2 linked regions of the Pseudobacter ginsenosidimutans genome follow. Each later gene encodes a partner of the first gene's protein in a complex. Links are inferred from orthologs where the notes say so. Each region holds a gene or a part of one and is shown in the gene's direction. Other genes may lie near its edges.

Region 1 (7,836 bases):
TTTGGATCGGGATTTCAAAGAAGAATGCGGATAAGATGTTAGATGTGCTTAAAGAATTTGGATTGTCCGCACAGGGATTTACGAAAGATGATTTTCTGAAAGAGGGTTATATGACTCAAATCGGATATCCTCCACTTAGAATCGATATTTTGAATTCAATTGATGGAGTAGACTTTAAAGATGCCTATAAAAACAAGGAAGAGGTTGATCTCGATGGACTCATTATAACCTATATCGGTCTTCAGGATTTTATTAAAAATAAAGAAGCGTCAGGAAGGTTGCAAGATATCAATGATATTGCTTCACTTCAAAAGAAGGGGAAAAGTAAAAATGGTAAGAAGTAGAGTGTGATGAGTTTTTCCTATCAATTTTACTTTCTTTTCCTATCAGATTGAGAGGAAAAACCAGAAATCCTGATAGGAAACTGCGTTAGTTCTTTCTCCTGATCTCCGTTAGAAATCCTTCTACCTTCCTCCTGATTGCCACCGAACTTCCATTATGATTATTCACCAATATAGAAAAGATCAGTGTCTTACCTTTTTCTGTCATCAGGAAACCGCTGAGTGCCACTACTCCACGGAGCGTGCCGGTCTTGGCATAAATATATCCGCTGTCTGAGAGATAGTAATTCTTCAAAGTTCCGGTACCACCTGTGGCAAGGATATTTTTCAATCGATCCATCCCATACTCCTTTTCCATTTTTTGCAGCAGCACTACAAAATCCTGGGGTGTGAAAAGATTCATTCTGCTCAGTCCGCTGCCATCCGCCCAGGCGGGGGATTGCGGCAGATCGTTCAGCACAGTTTTCATCATGGTGTCGATCACTTTCTGTTCATTGAATTCCCTGAACAGCTCATAGCTCACCATCTGCAAACATTGTTCTGCAAAAAAATTATCACTGCGGTGCATCATCGGTCTCAGCATGGAATCCAGGGGCTGCGACAAAATACTGTTGACGCCGAGCAATTGTATACCACCCGCACGATCGAACCTCCTTCGTGTAGCCGGTGGTGTTTCTGCTATCTCTTTTCCAATCACTTCAGGAATGAGCTCCAGTGCGGATTGTATGCCATTGGTCACAAAAGGCACATACCTCGATGCTTTTTTTTCGAGTCCCTGCGTGATAAAAAATGTATTGGCATTCAGCTCGCGGCCAACGCGGAAGCGGCGTGAAGTATCTTCTGTAAAGCGAACCTTCCAGTTCACTTCGGGATTGGAATAAATACTGGGCGATGGAACAAAATCAGGATTGCTGCTGCCGGTGGTATCGTTGTTCTCCTGCACCCATTCTACTACGTTGCCATATACAGGCAATGCACTGCGTTCTACCATGTAATCATCTGCATAATCATCCCAGCTCCATCCTTCGCCCCAGGCGGTGGTTTTCCATTTGGGAGGATTGATGTAAAGATTCTTTTTCGACTGTTGCAGAAAACTGATCACAGGTTGTTGTTTGTAATCAGGATGCAGTAAGGTAGGATCTCCGGTTGGCGATAAAAAGATAGCGGTATCGTTCTCGAAATAATTAAGTCCAACAATGCTATCGCCCAAATATTTCATGGCTGCATAGCAACTGAGCAATTTGGTATTGCTGGCGGGTGTGAAATATTTTTCAGCCTGGTAGCTGTACAGGTACTTACCTGCTGCCGGATCATAAACGGCAACACCTACCTGAGCGTTTTGCAAAGTGGAATCGTTCAGCAGGTGTTCTGCTACGTAATCCTGCTTCACAGCGCTGCCCTGGGTAATGGGGCGTGTACTGGTACAGGCAGATGCGAACAGGGCTATGGCCAGGAAGCTCCAGAGACTAATTTTCATAACACCAATATAGCAAATTCTGACTTAGCTTCTTTCCTGCGCGCGCAGCCAGCGTTCCGGGATCTCGTTGCTGCTGGCCAGCAGGTAGTCTTTGTAGGAGCAGGCGATGAATTGCTGATCGGGTAATTGCATCCACCAGCGACCAGTGCGTTTGCTTTGGAGGAAAACAGTTTCGATCTCTGCAAAAGCGATAGTGAACTCGTTGAAGGATTCTTTTTCTTCGAGTTTCGCTTCACGTTGTCCGCGGCTGCGTCCATCGATGAGGTACCAGAGCATATGGCTGATCTGTTTGGCAGTGAGATTGTCGCGGTCTTTCTCATGCATATAGCCGTAAATGCCCACGGTGTCTATATTTGGACTAAGCCCTGCATATCGCATGAGGATGCAGGCTTCTTCGCCATTGAAGCCGTTGGGGGTAATGTCATTGGCTGGGGCGAATGCATGTGCGATGGCTGCTATATCGAAACTGAAGAGTTTGGCATTGCGGATCACCGGTTCCATTTCTTCGATGGCTTCTTTGATATGACCCACGCGGAAACAATCGAACCGGAGCTTGTCCATAGTTTCCAGCATACGCGGGTGGACATAGTAACTCTGGAATCCGATATGATTATAATGCTTGATGAAATTGGGTTCGCCGGTGAGCATTTCCATGAGGAAATTTTTGTCGCGCTGACGGCTATCGATATCCAGATCGATGAGAGCGTCCACGCAGGCGGCTTCGATGATCTGTTCCTGGTCTGCATACACGCGGTATTGCGCCATGGTAAGATCGTGTGTGCCTCCGAGTATCACCACCAGTTTGCCTGCGGAGGTGAGGGCGCTCACCACGGTTTTGAGGGCGGCATAGGTATCGTTGAGGGAGGCGCCGCGTTTTACGTTACCCACATCGGCGATGTGGACATCCGTATGCCAGTAAAAAAGCTGGTAAAATTCAGCCCTGATGGTATCCGGGGAATCTGTGCTGTGAATATTGATGCCTGCCCCGCGGGAGTCTCCGCAGCCCACCAGCACGATGTCTGCCAGTTCCAGTTCGGGCATCGCTTCTTCATAAACGTCAATGATCTTGCCAAACTGTCCATCCTTATAATCCTCGTCCAGTGAGAGCATGGCCCGGTTGATGGGTTCCAGGAAGTCACTTATGTTCAATATATCCGACATGGCTGCAATATAAACCGAAAGTTGGAAATTGATATCGGCCAGCGCCCTTACTTTCTTATCTTTGCCACATGGAGCAATTGTTACAACAGATCGCAGCTTACAAGCTGGAGATTGAAAATACCCCCACCAATGGAGCCGATTCATTGGAAGCCTACCGTATAAAATTCTTAGGTACCAAAGGTATTGTCAAGAACCTCTTCGCTGAAATGAAGAATGTTCCGGCAGACCAGAAAAAAGAATTCGGACAGGTATTGAACGAATTCAAACAACTGGCTGAAGGAAAATATGAAAACTGGAAAGAGCAGCTGGGCGGAGGATCACAAAAGGCCGCTTCTATCGATGTAACCCTTCCCGGTGATTCACTTACACTCGGAACACGCCATCCGATCAATTTATTCCTGAATCATGTGATCAGTATCTTCAACCGTCTCGGCTTTTCTACTGCTGAAGGTCCGGAGATTGAAGACGACTGGCATAATTTCACCGCCCTCAATATCGCTGAAAACCACCCTGCACGCGATATGCAGGATACATTTTATATCCAGCAGAACCCTGACTGGGTGCTGCGTACCCATACGAGCAATACCCAGATCCGCAACATGGAGAAAGGCGTATTGCCGCTGCGCATCGTTTGTCCCGGCCGCGTTTACCGCAACGAGACTATCAGTGCACGCAGCCATTGTTTCTTCCACCAGATCGAAGGATTGTATATCGATGAGAACGTATCTTTCGCTGACCTGAAGCAAACACTTTATTTCTTCGTGCAGGAAATGTATGGAAAGGATATCAAGATCCGGTTCCGTCCCAGCTACTTTCCCTTCACCGAGCCCAGTGCAGAAATGGACGTTCAATGTCTGATCTGTCATGGCGAAGGTTGTGCTGTGTGCAAGCGCACCGGCTGGCTGGAGATCCTGGGATGCGGCATGGTGCATCCGAAAGTGCTGGAGAATTGTAAGATCGATCCGAATAAATACACAGGTTTCGCATTCGGTATGGGGATCGAAAGACCAGCGATGCTGAAATATGGCATCAATGATATCAGGTTGTTCAGTGAGAATGATGTGCGGTTCCTGAATCAGTTTACGCCGATCACTTAGCGGGATAGTTCATCCCTCAAAATAAAAAGCGGCGATCTGTTTTGTGCAGATCGCCGCTTTTATTTTTGAGTATTTTCTATGCCGGTTCTACCCAGGCTTCGTTTTCTTTCAATAAGTTGATCAGCTCTTCCACGGCAATGGCGCTGTCCACATTTCTTTTTACCACTTCTTTTCCTTTATACAGCGTGATCTTGCCGGGGCCGCTTCCCACATAACCGAAATCCGCGTCCGCCATTTCGCCGGGACCATTCACGATACAACCCATGATGGCGATCTTCACACCTTTCAGGTGGTTGGTAACAGATCGGATCTTAGCCGTTGTTTCCTGCAGATCGAATAATGTACGGCCGCAGCTCGGACAGGAAATGTATTCTGTTTTGGAGATACGCGTACGCGTTGCCTGCAATATGGAGAAAGCAATATTGTTCGTCCATTGGTTATGATCCTTTACCGGCAGATAAGTGCGGCCATTGGTTTGAAGGCTTTCCTTCTTTGCATTGGCGCCATAGCCCAGGCAAATACCATCTCCCAAACCATCAAGCAGGAGCGCACCTGTTTCTGTAGCAAAATGAATGAGATGTTCGTCCGGCGTTTGTCCATTACTGTCAGTGATCAATACAACCGGATTCTTGATGTTCTGCTGGTGCAGCTCCACAAACATGCGACGTACGGCCTGCATGGCGTTCTTGCGGGTACTGCTGAGACAGAGCACTACTGATGCATCGTTGGCCCAGGTCCCATCCTGTTGCTGGTCCAGCACCTGCTCGGGCCTTCCATAGCAATCCACCATTACAAAATTCAGGTGTCGGTTACGATGGGGTGAATCGGCAAATTCAGCGGCGCTGAAAATGGGGAAATATTTGGATGGATCATTGGCATTGGCCAGTGCATCCGGATAAACGATCACTTTGAGTGTGCCGGGCAAATGGAAGTCGAGCACATTGTTGCCGGTGAAAACATAGTCGGCAGCGGCATCATTGATATTCCATTTGTCTGTATTGGCGTCGTAGTTGTAGCCGATGCTCTGCAGGTGTTGCGGAGTGATATTGTCCAGCCTGCTGAGATCAGCGACCACTACCGGCACCTGTTTGCCGCCGATATTATCAACGGCGAAACTGTCTCTCCGCGCGTAGGAGAAAGGATCATAACTGAGCTTCTCAACGGGCGGCACTTCAAATGAAGCGGATGCAGGTTTTGTATATCTTTTTACCAGGTCCTGGCAAACGGGGATCTCGAATTCCGGATCTTCCGTGAGCGATACGCGGATAGTATCTCCGATCCCATCTTCCAATAAACTTCCGATACCGATGGCTGATTTGATGCGGCCATCTTCTCCATCGCCGGCTTCGGTTACCCCTAAGTGTAAGGGGTAGATAAGACCGAATTCATTGTTCATGGTTTGCACCAGGAGGCGGTAAGCCTGCACCATCACCAGGGGATTACTGCTCTTCATGCTGAGCACGATATTGTGATAATCTTCAGCGCGTGCGATGCGCAGGAACTCCATAGCTGATTCTACCATACCATTGGCGGTATCGCCGTAGCGGCTCATGATACGGTCGCTGAGTGAGCCGTGGTTGGTGCCGATGCGCATGGCTGTTCCGTATTCCTTGCAGATCTTCACCAGTGGCGTGAAGCGGTCGCGGATACGTTCGATCTCTTCTGCGTATTCGGCATCGGTATAATCGATCTGTTCAAATTTCTTCTTATCAACATAATTGCCTGGATTCACGCGCACTTTCTCAATGATGCGGGCTGCTATTTCAGCGGCATTGGGCGTGAAGTGGATATCGGCTACAAGCGGCGTGTGATAGCCGCGTTTGTGTAATTCATTCTTTATGTTGAGGAGATTCTCTGCTTCTTTTTTGCTGGGAGCTGTGATGCGCACCAGTTCGGCGCCGGCCTCAATGCAGCGGATGGTCTGCTCTACTGTGCCGATGGTGTCCATCGTATCCGTGGTGGTCATGGTCTGTACACGGATCGGGTGACCGTTTCCCAGGAGGAGGTCGCCGATCTTCACTTCTACGGTCTTGATTCTCTTGTATTCTGTTAATGAGTCGCAGTAAAGCTGCATGAGGTTTTCAAATTGTGGGTACAAAGGTAATGAAATATCGGAGGGTGGCCGTCGCTCGCGTCCCCGCGAGTGACTTGTATTTGCTCGTCTCCCGGCGAGCACTGTGTTCGGCAGAGGCGATCAAATATAACTAACTCGCCAGAGGCAGGCGAGTGGCGGCACTCAGAGTGTCTCTACCAGTCTTTTTCAGGCTGAGATCCCGACCTGGAACGGTTTTGCTGCATTTTTTCCTGGATCTCCTGCTCTTTTTGCTGGAGCGACTTGAGTTGTTGTTCCAGGCGTTTCTTATTGGTCTTCGGTTCCTGTTTTTGCTTTTGGTCTTTTTGCTGCTGTTTGGGTTTGTCTTCCGGTTGTTTTTGCGACTGCTGTTGTTTCCGCAGTTCTTCCAGCGCTTTCTGCAGGTTCACGCGCGTGTCTTCATCATTGGGATCGAGGCGCAGCGCTTTTTTGTAGGCGTCGATACTTTCCAGCAGTTTCTTTTGTTTGGAAAGCGATACGCCCATATTGTACAGGCTTTTTTGCCGGAGCTGCGAATTGTCCGGATTATTGGTCAGGCTGTTATTGAAGTCTTTTTCGGCTTCTGCGAATTCATTCTTCCGGAAGCGGGTATTGCCGAGGTTGAAATTGGCGGTGGAGTTCGAAGGATTCTGTTGAACAGCTTTCGAATATTCTTTTTCCGCATCACTGATCTTGCCTTTCTTGTAAAGTTGATTGCCTTTCCGGATGGCGCTATTCTCTGTCTGCGCCAGCAAGGTGTTGGAACAAATTACAAAGATGATTATGGTGATCAGTTGTTTCATGCGGTTTTGAAGCTGCGTTCAGGATAAAAGAATTCTCCGATCAGGAAGAGTAATGCTAACGCGATGAACCATTGGAAATAGCTGGTGTATTCGCGTAATGAATTATCCCCGGTGGCTGTTTTTTCTATTTTATCGAGTTGTGTATCCAATGCTGTTACAGCATCATCAGGCTCCGAAAGACGAACATAGATGCCGTTTGTATTGGCTGCCAGTTGTTGCAATTCGGGTTCGTTCAATTTGGAGATAACGGTATTGCCATTGGCGTCTTTCTTGAAATCATTGGTGGAAGGATCGAGGATGGGGGAACCTTCCGGCGATCCGATGCCCACGGTATTGATCATCACACCTTCTCCGGCGATCTGCTGTGCCATGGGAATTGCCTGTTCATCATGGTCTTCTCCATCAGTGATCAGGATGATGGATTTGAATTTCCTGTCTTTACTGTTGAATGCCCTGTTGCTTACGCGGAGGGCTTCAGAGATCACAGTTCCCTGAGCCGCCACGATGGAAGGATTGGCCTGCTGTACATACATGCGTGCGGCGGCATGGTCTGTTGTGAGTGGCATCTGCAGGTAAGCATGGCCCGCGAATACCACCAGGCCGATGCGATCATCCGGGAATTTGTCGATCAATTTGTAAACAAGTTGACGTGCGCGTTCCAGTCTGTTGGGCTTGATATCATCAGCCAGCATGCTGCGGCTTACGTCCATTGCGATAACTACGTCTATGCCTTTACGTGATACCGCATCTTCTGCGCCCGGCATCTGGAGATTGGCTGCGCCAAAGATGATGGCGGTGAGGCAGACAGCAATCAACAGAAACTTGAACAGGAAGTTGAAAGGGGAGTATTTGCGGGTGAGCTCTCGCACCAGCCTTTCATCACCGA
Region 2 (5,050 bases), 1.4 Mb from region 1 along the record:
CATTTCATCGTGGTGGGCGCCGATGGCGTTCACCACTGCGGGGTTCTCGCCGTATTTCTCAGCCAGCTTGGCTCCGAGGAGGGCGTGGCTTAATTCTGTTTCTTCATCAGGAACCTTGCCAATATCGTGCAGGAGGCCTGCGCGTTTGGCGAGTTTGGGATTGAGACCAAGTTCTGCAGCCATGATTCCGCAGAGGTTGGCCACTTCGCGGCTGTGCATCAGCAGGTTCTGGCCGTAGGAAGAACGGAAACGCATCTTACCCACCAATCTTACCAGTTCCTTGTGCAATCCGTGAATACCCAGTTCGATCACAGTGCGTTCGCCGATTTCCATTACCTGCTCTTCAATCTGGCGGCGGGTTTTCTCAACCACTTCTTCGATACGGGCGGGGTGGATACGGCCGTCAGCTACGAGACGCTGAAGGCTGAGGCGTGCAATTTCACGACGGAGCGGGTCGAAGGAAGAAAGAATGATCGCTTCCGGAGTGTCGTCAACAATCAGATCCACACCTGTAGCGGCTTCGATGGCGCGGATATTACGTCCTTCACGACCAATGATCTGACCTTTTATTTCATCGCTTTCCAGGTTGAAAACCGTGATGGAGTTCTCGATGGCCTGTTCTGCTGCTGTACGCTGAATGGATTGGATGATGATCTTGCGGGCTTCCTTGTTGGCTTTCTGCTTGGCGTCGTCGATGATCTCCTGCTGCAAAGCCAGGGCCTGCGTATGTGCTTCCTGTTTGAGGCTTTCTACCAGTTGTGATTTTGCCTCGTCGGCTGTGAGGCCTGCAATCTTTTCAAGTCTGCGGATATGTTCTTCCTGGTGCTTTTCCAGTTCTGTCCTCTTCAGGTTAACAACTTCGATCTGGCGGTTCAGATTATCTTTTATGGCGTCGTTTTCCTTGATCTGCTTCTCTGTCTGTTCTACTTTCTGATTGATGCTTTGCTCTTTCTGCCTGATCCTTCCTTCTGCTTCGTTGATCTTCTTGTTTCTTTCCAGTACCTCTTTGTCGTGCTCTGCTTTCAGTTGTACAAATTTTTCCTTGGCTTCGAGCAGTCTTTCTTTTTTCAGGTTCTCCGAGTTGGTCTGGGCGTCTGCTAAGATCTTTTTGGCCTGTGATTCAGCATCTTCTACCTGCTTCTGAGTGTTCTTGGCGAAGATGAATTTACCCGCTACAATACCTACAGCCAGCGAGACTCCTCCAATTATATAGGTTAATGCATCCATTTTGTTTAGAATGTTTTATTAGTTCTACCATATTATATGACCCCGATATGTATAGTAATTTCTCCATACGTGAGGCTAATGTGCGAAAGTAAGGAAATTACGGAATGATTCCCGGAACTGAACATTAGAAGGGCAATAATTGTTAGGGCCGCAGCTCTATTCGTATTAATTTTGCTTCACACCAATGCCTGTCCTTTATGAGATTCCCCGCTCTTACCAAACGTAGTATAACATTGCTGGCGGCCATTTTGATACTGTTCACCGCCTGTAAGATCACGCTTTTATCGGCCTATGACCAGGTAACGGACAATGTGCTGTCTGAAATGCAGCAGTCCACCACCGCCTTTTTTGTGAAATATGAAACCACACCTTCTGCCCCGGAACTGAAATACCAGAACCAGCAGGCGTTCTACCAGGGCTGATGACCAGCTCCCGTACGCTCCGGATCCGCAACAGCGCCATTGAGAAGAACAGGCCGATGATCACCATGCTGGACCTGCTGGATGAGAATATCATGCTCATGGATTCCCTGCACAAACTAAAACCAGATGGCCTTCTCGCTCCCCATGATGTTCGCCTGCTCAAAAGTGCTTTCGAGAGCCAGTATACTGCCATGTTCAAATTTGTGATGGCCCTTAAGAGCAGGGCTGCCGCTCAGTAACCTTATTCATTCATCACTTTACATCAGCTATGAACCTCAATATCTCCAACCTGGCCAAAGACATGCTCAATGCAGCCAAACCCATTCTCAACGATTATTGGAAAGAAGTAAAACCCTATGTTGAAAAGGAAAGCAAAGCTTTTGCGCAAAACCTTGCGATGATCGCCAAACTGAAACTTCAGGGAAAGATCACCCGTGAAGAAGCGCTGATCCATATTCAGATCCAGCGGAACTCGTACCGGGCAGTACTAACCGCAGTGGAAGGCCTGGGCATCCTGATGGTGGAAAAAGCGCTCAATGCAGCCATCGGCGCTATCAGGAATGCAGTGAACACTGCCATCGGATGGAGTTTGCTCTAAGCCCCTCAAGGAACTTCAACCGCCAAACATTACCTTTGCGGGGAAGCCAATTGGAGTTAATCACAATATATCAATTCACGGATGACTATTTCTTATAACTGGTTACACGAATACCTGCCGGCAACTATTGAACCTGAAAGATTGAGCAAGATCCTGACTTCTGTTGGACTGGAAGTGGAAAGTCTTGAAAAATATGAAAGCCTGAAAGGAGGGTTGCAGGGGCTGGTAATTGGTGAGGTGCTTACATGCGAAAAACATCCCAACGCCGATAAGTTATCTGTTACCACTGTTAATATCGGAAGCGGTGAACCGCTTCAGATCGTTTGTGGGGCACCGAATGTTGCTGCCGGTCAAAAAGTGATCGTGGCACCTGTGGGCGTTACCATCTATCCGTTAGGTCATGATCCCATCACCATGAAAGTGGCCAAGATCCGCGGAGTGGAAAGTCATGGAATGATCTGCGCCGAAGATGAGATCGGATTGAGCGATAACCATGCCGGCATCCTGGTGCTTCCTGCAGAAGCCAAAACCGGAATGCCTGCCGCCAACTATTTCCAGCTGTATACAGATTGGATCTACGAGATCGGCATCACACCCAACCATATGGACGCCATGAGCCATATCGGTGTAGCACGTGATGTGTGTGCTTATATGAGCCATCACGACAAAAAGGATTTTCGCGTGAAATCCCCGTCAGTGAACGCTTTCAAGGCCGATAACACCAGTCTTCCCATCACTGTGGAGATCGAAAACAATGAAGCCTGCCAGCGATACAGCGGCGTATCTGTTTCAAATATCACTGTAAAGGAAAGCCCTCAGTGGCTGCAGGATAAACTGCGCGCTGTTGGCCTTCGTCCTATCAACAATATCGTAGACATCACCAATTTTGTTCTGCACGAAACCGGTCAGCCATTGCATGCGTTCGATGCAGCTGCCATCACGGACAATAAGGTGATTGTAAAGAATCTCGCGGAAGGGACTCCCTTCATTACGCTGGATGAGAAAGAAAGAAAACTGAGCGCTGAAGATCTGATGATCTGCAATGGTGCTGGTGAAGCGATGTGTATTGCCGGCGTGTTCGGTGGTATCAAAAGTGGTGTGAAAGAAACTACCACCAATATCTTCCTGGAGAGCGCCTGGTTCAACCCAACGGATATCCGAAAAACATCTTTCCGTCATGGTTTGAGAACAGATGCTGCTGTCCGTTTCGAGAAGAATATCGATATCAGCAATACGGTGAACGCGCTCAAACGCGCTGCACTGTTGATCAGGGAACTGGCAGGAGGCGAGATCAGTTCTGAACTGGTTGACCTCTATCCACAACCGAAAGAGAAAGCGGCGGTGCAATTGAAATATCATTTTCTCCGCAAGCTGAGTGGTAAGAGCTATCATTTCGATTCTGTGAAGAAGATCCTCGCCAGCCTTGGCTTTGAAGTGATCAAGGAAGGGATGGACGATCTCTGGATCGCTGCTCCATACTGGAAGCCTGATATTACATTGCAGGCAGATGTGGTGGAAGAGATCATGCGGATAGACGGGCTCGACAATATCGAGATCCCTGCCGCGATCACGCTGTCTCCTTCAGTGGAAGCCGACCGGTATAAATATCTCTACAAAGAAAAAGCCTCCAATTACCTTGCAGCAGTTGGATTCAACGAGATCTTCACCAACTCCATCACCAATGCCGCTTACTTTGATGAAGCGGACCTCGGCAATGCAGTGAAGCTTCTCAATAACCTGAGCGCTGTGCACAATATCATGCGCCCCTCCATGCTGGAAACCGGTCTGGAAGCCATTCTGCACAACCTCAACAGGAAGAACCAGGACCTCCGGTTCTTCGAGTTCGGTAAAACCTATTCTACTTCCGGCTCCGGCAAGTATGAAGAGCACGAGCATCTCTGCGTATACATTACCGGCAATGTGGAAGAACAGAGCTGGAAATCCAAGGCTGTGGCTGCGGATCTCTATCATCTGAAAGGTATCGTGGCAAGGATATTGCAACTCTGCGGAATAAGCAAAGTGAGCTGGAAAGCGGCGGAAGACAATACTGCTGCCAAAGGCAAGCTGGTGAATGCCCTGCAGGTGTTGATCGGGCAGGATGTGATCGCTGAACTGGGGATGGTGAGCAATACAGAACTGAAACGTTTCGATATCAAACAAGCCGTTTTCTATGCAGACTTCGACTGGCAGCAAATGCTGAAGTTCATGGCGAAGCAAGACCTGAAAGTGAAAGAACTGGCCAAACAGTTGCCGGTGTACAGGGACCTGGCCATGATCGTTCCAAAAGCCCTTGCTTATGCTGAAGTGGAGAATGCAGTGAAGAAAGCGAAGCTCGACAAGCTCCAGCGCATACAGTTATTCGATGTTTTCGAAAGTGAAAAGATCGGTTCCGATAAGAAATCACTCGCCATCAGCTTTACTTTCCTGGATGAAGAAAAAACTTTAACGGACAAGGAGATCGATGGCATGATGAACAAGATCATGGACGCCCTTGAAAAAGACCTGAAAGCCGAGATCCGGAAATAGTTAAAAATTTATCCCATGTCGCAGACAGAGTCATTGAAACGGTTCAATGAAAAATTGCAGCTTGTGGTGCAACAGTACCAGGCTATGCAGCGGGAGAATGTCCGGTTGCAAAAGGAGCTTCAGGATCTGAAAGGGAAGGAGGAGCTGCATGTATCACAGATCTCCGAGCTGGAGAACAAGGTGGCGGCGTTGAAGATGACGGCCGGTCAGATAGAAGTTACTGACAGGAAAGAATTGGAGAAAAAGCTGAACCTCTACATCCGGGAGATAGACCGGT

The links. Proteins that work in one complex are often made in the same cells at the same time.
Region 2: the proteins of pheS (region 1) and pheT are in contact, whole or in part, in a crystal structure (PDB 6P24), measured with the Escherichia coli proteins. The link is inferred for Pseudobacter ginsenosidimutans from one-to-one orthologs.

The regions. Positions count from the first base shown.
Region 1 is NZ_CP042431.1:1,246,534-1,254,369, reverse strand. What follows is about bases 2,167-5,061. They hold pheS (phenylalanine--tRNA ligase subunit alpha), read left to right. Parts: upstream 2,167-3,047; coding sequence 3,048-4,076; downstream 4,077-5,061. Other genes in these bases: ispG ((E)-4-hydroxy-3-methylbut-2-enyl-diphosphate synthase), read right to left, coding at 4,153-5,061; FSB84_RS05005 (arginase family protein), read right to left, coding at 2,167-2,979. Also shown: FSB84_RS05015 (nucleotidyltransferase), read left to right, coding at 1-344; dacB (D-alanyl-D-alanine carboxypeptidase/D-alanyl-D-alanine endopeptidase), read right to left, coding at 430-1,818; more of FSB84_RS05005, read right to left, coding at 1,843-2,166; more of ispG, read right to left, coding at 5,062-6,150; FSB84_RS04990 (tetratricopeptide repeat protein), read right to left, coding at 6,324-6,950; FSB84_RS04985 (VWA domain-containing protein), read right to left, coding at 6,947-7,836.
Region 2 is NZ_CP042431.1:2,675,554-2,680,603, forward strand. The notes cover bases 1,929-5,050. They hold pheT (phenylalanine--tRNA ligase subunit beta), read left to right. Parts: upstream 1,929-2,328; coding sequence 2,329-4,773; downstream 4,774-5,050. Other genes in these bases: FSB84_RS10910 (hypothetical protein), read left to right, coding at 1,929-2,247; FSB84_RS10920 (hypothetical protein), read left to right, coding at 4,789-5,050. Also shown: rny (ribonuclease Y), read right to left, coding at 1-1,227; FSB84_RS10900 (hypothetical protein), read left to right, coding at 1,425-1,649; FSB84_RS10905 (hypothetical protein), read left to right, coding at 1,649-1,888; more of FSB84_RS10910, read left to right, coding at 1,918-1,928.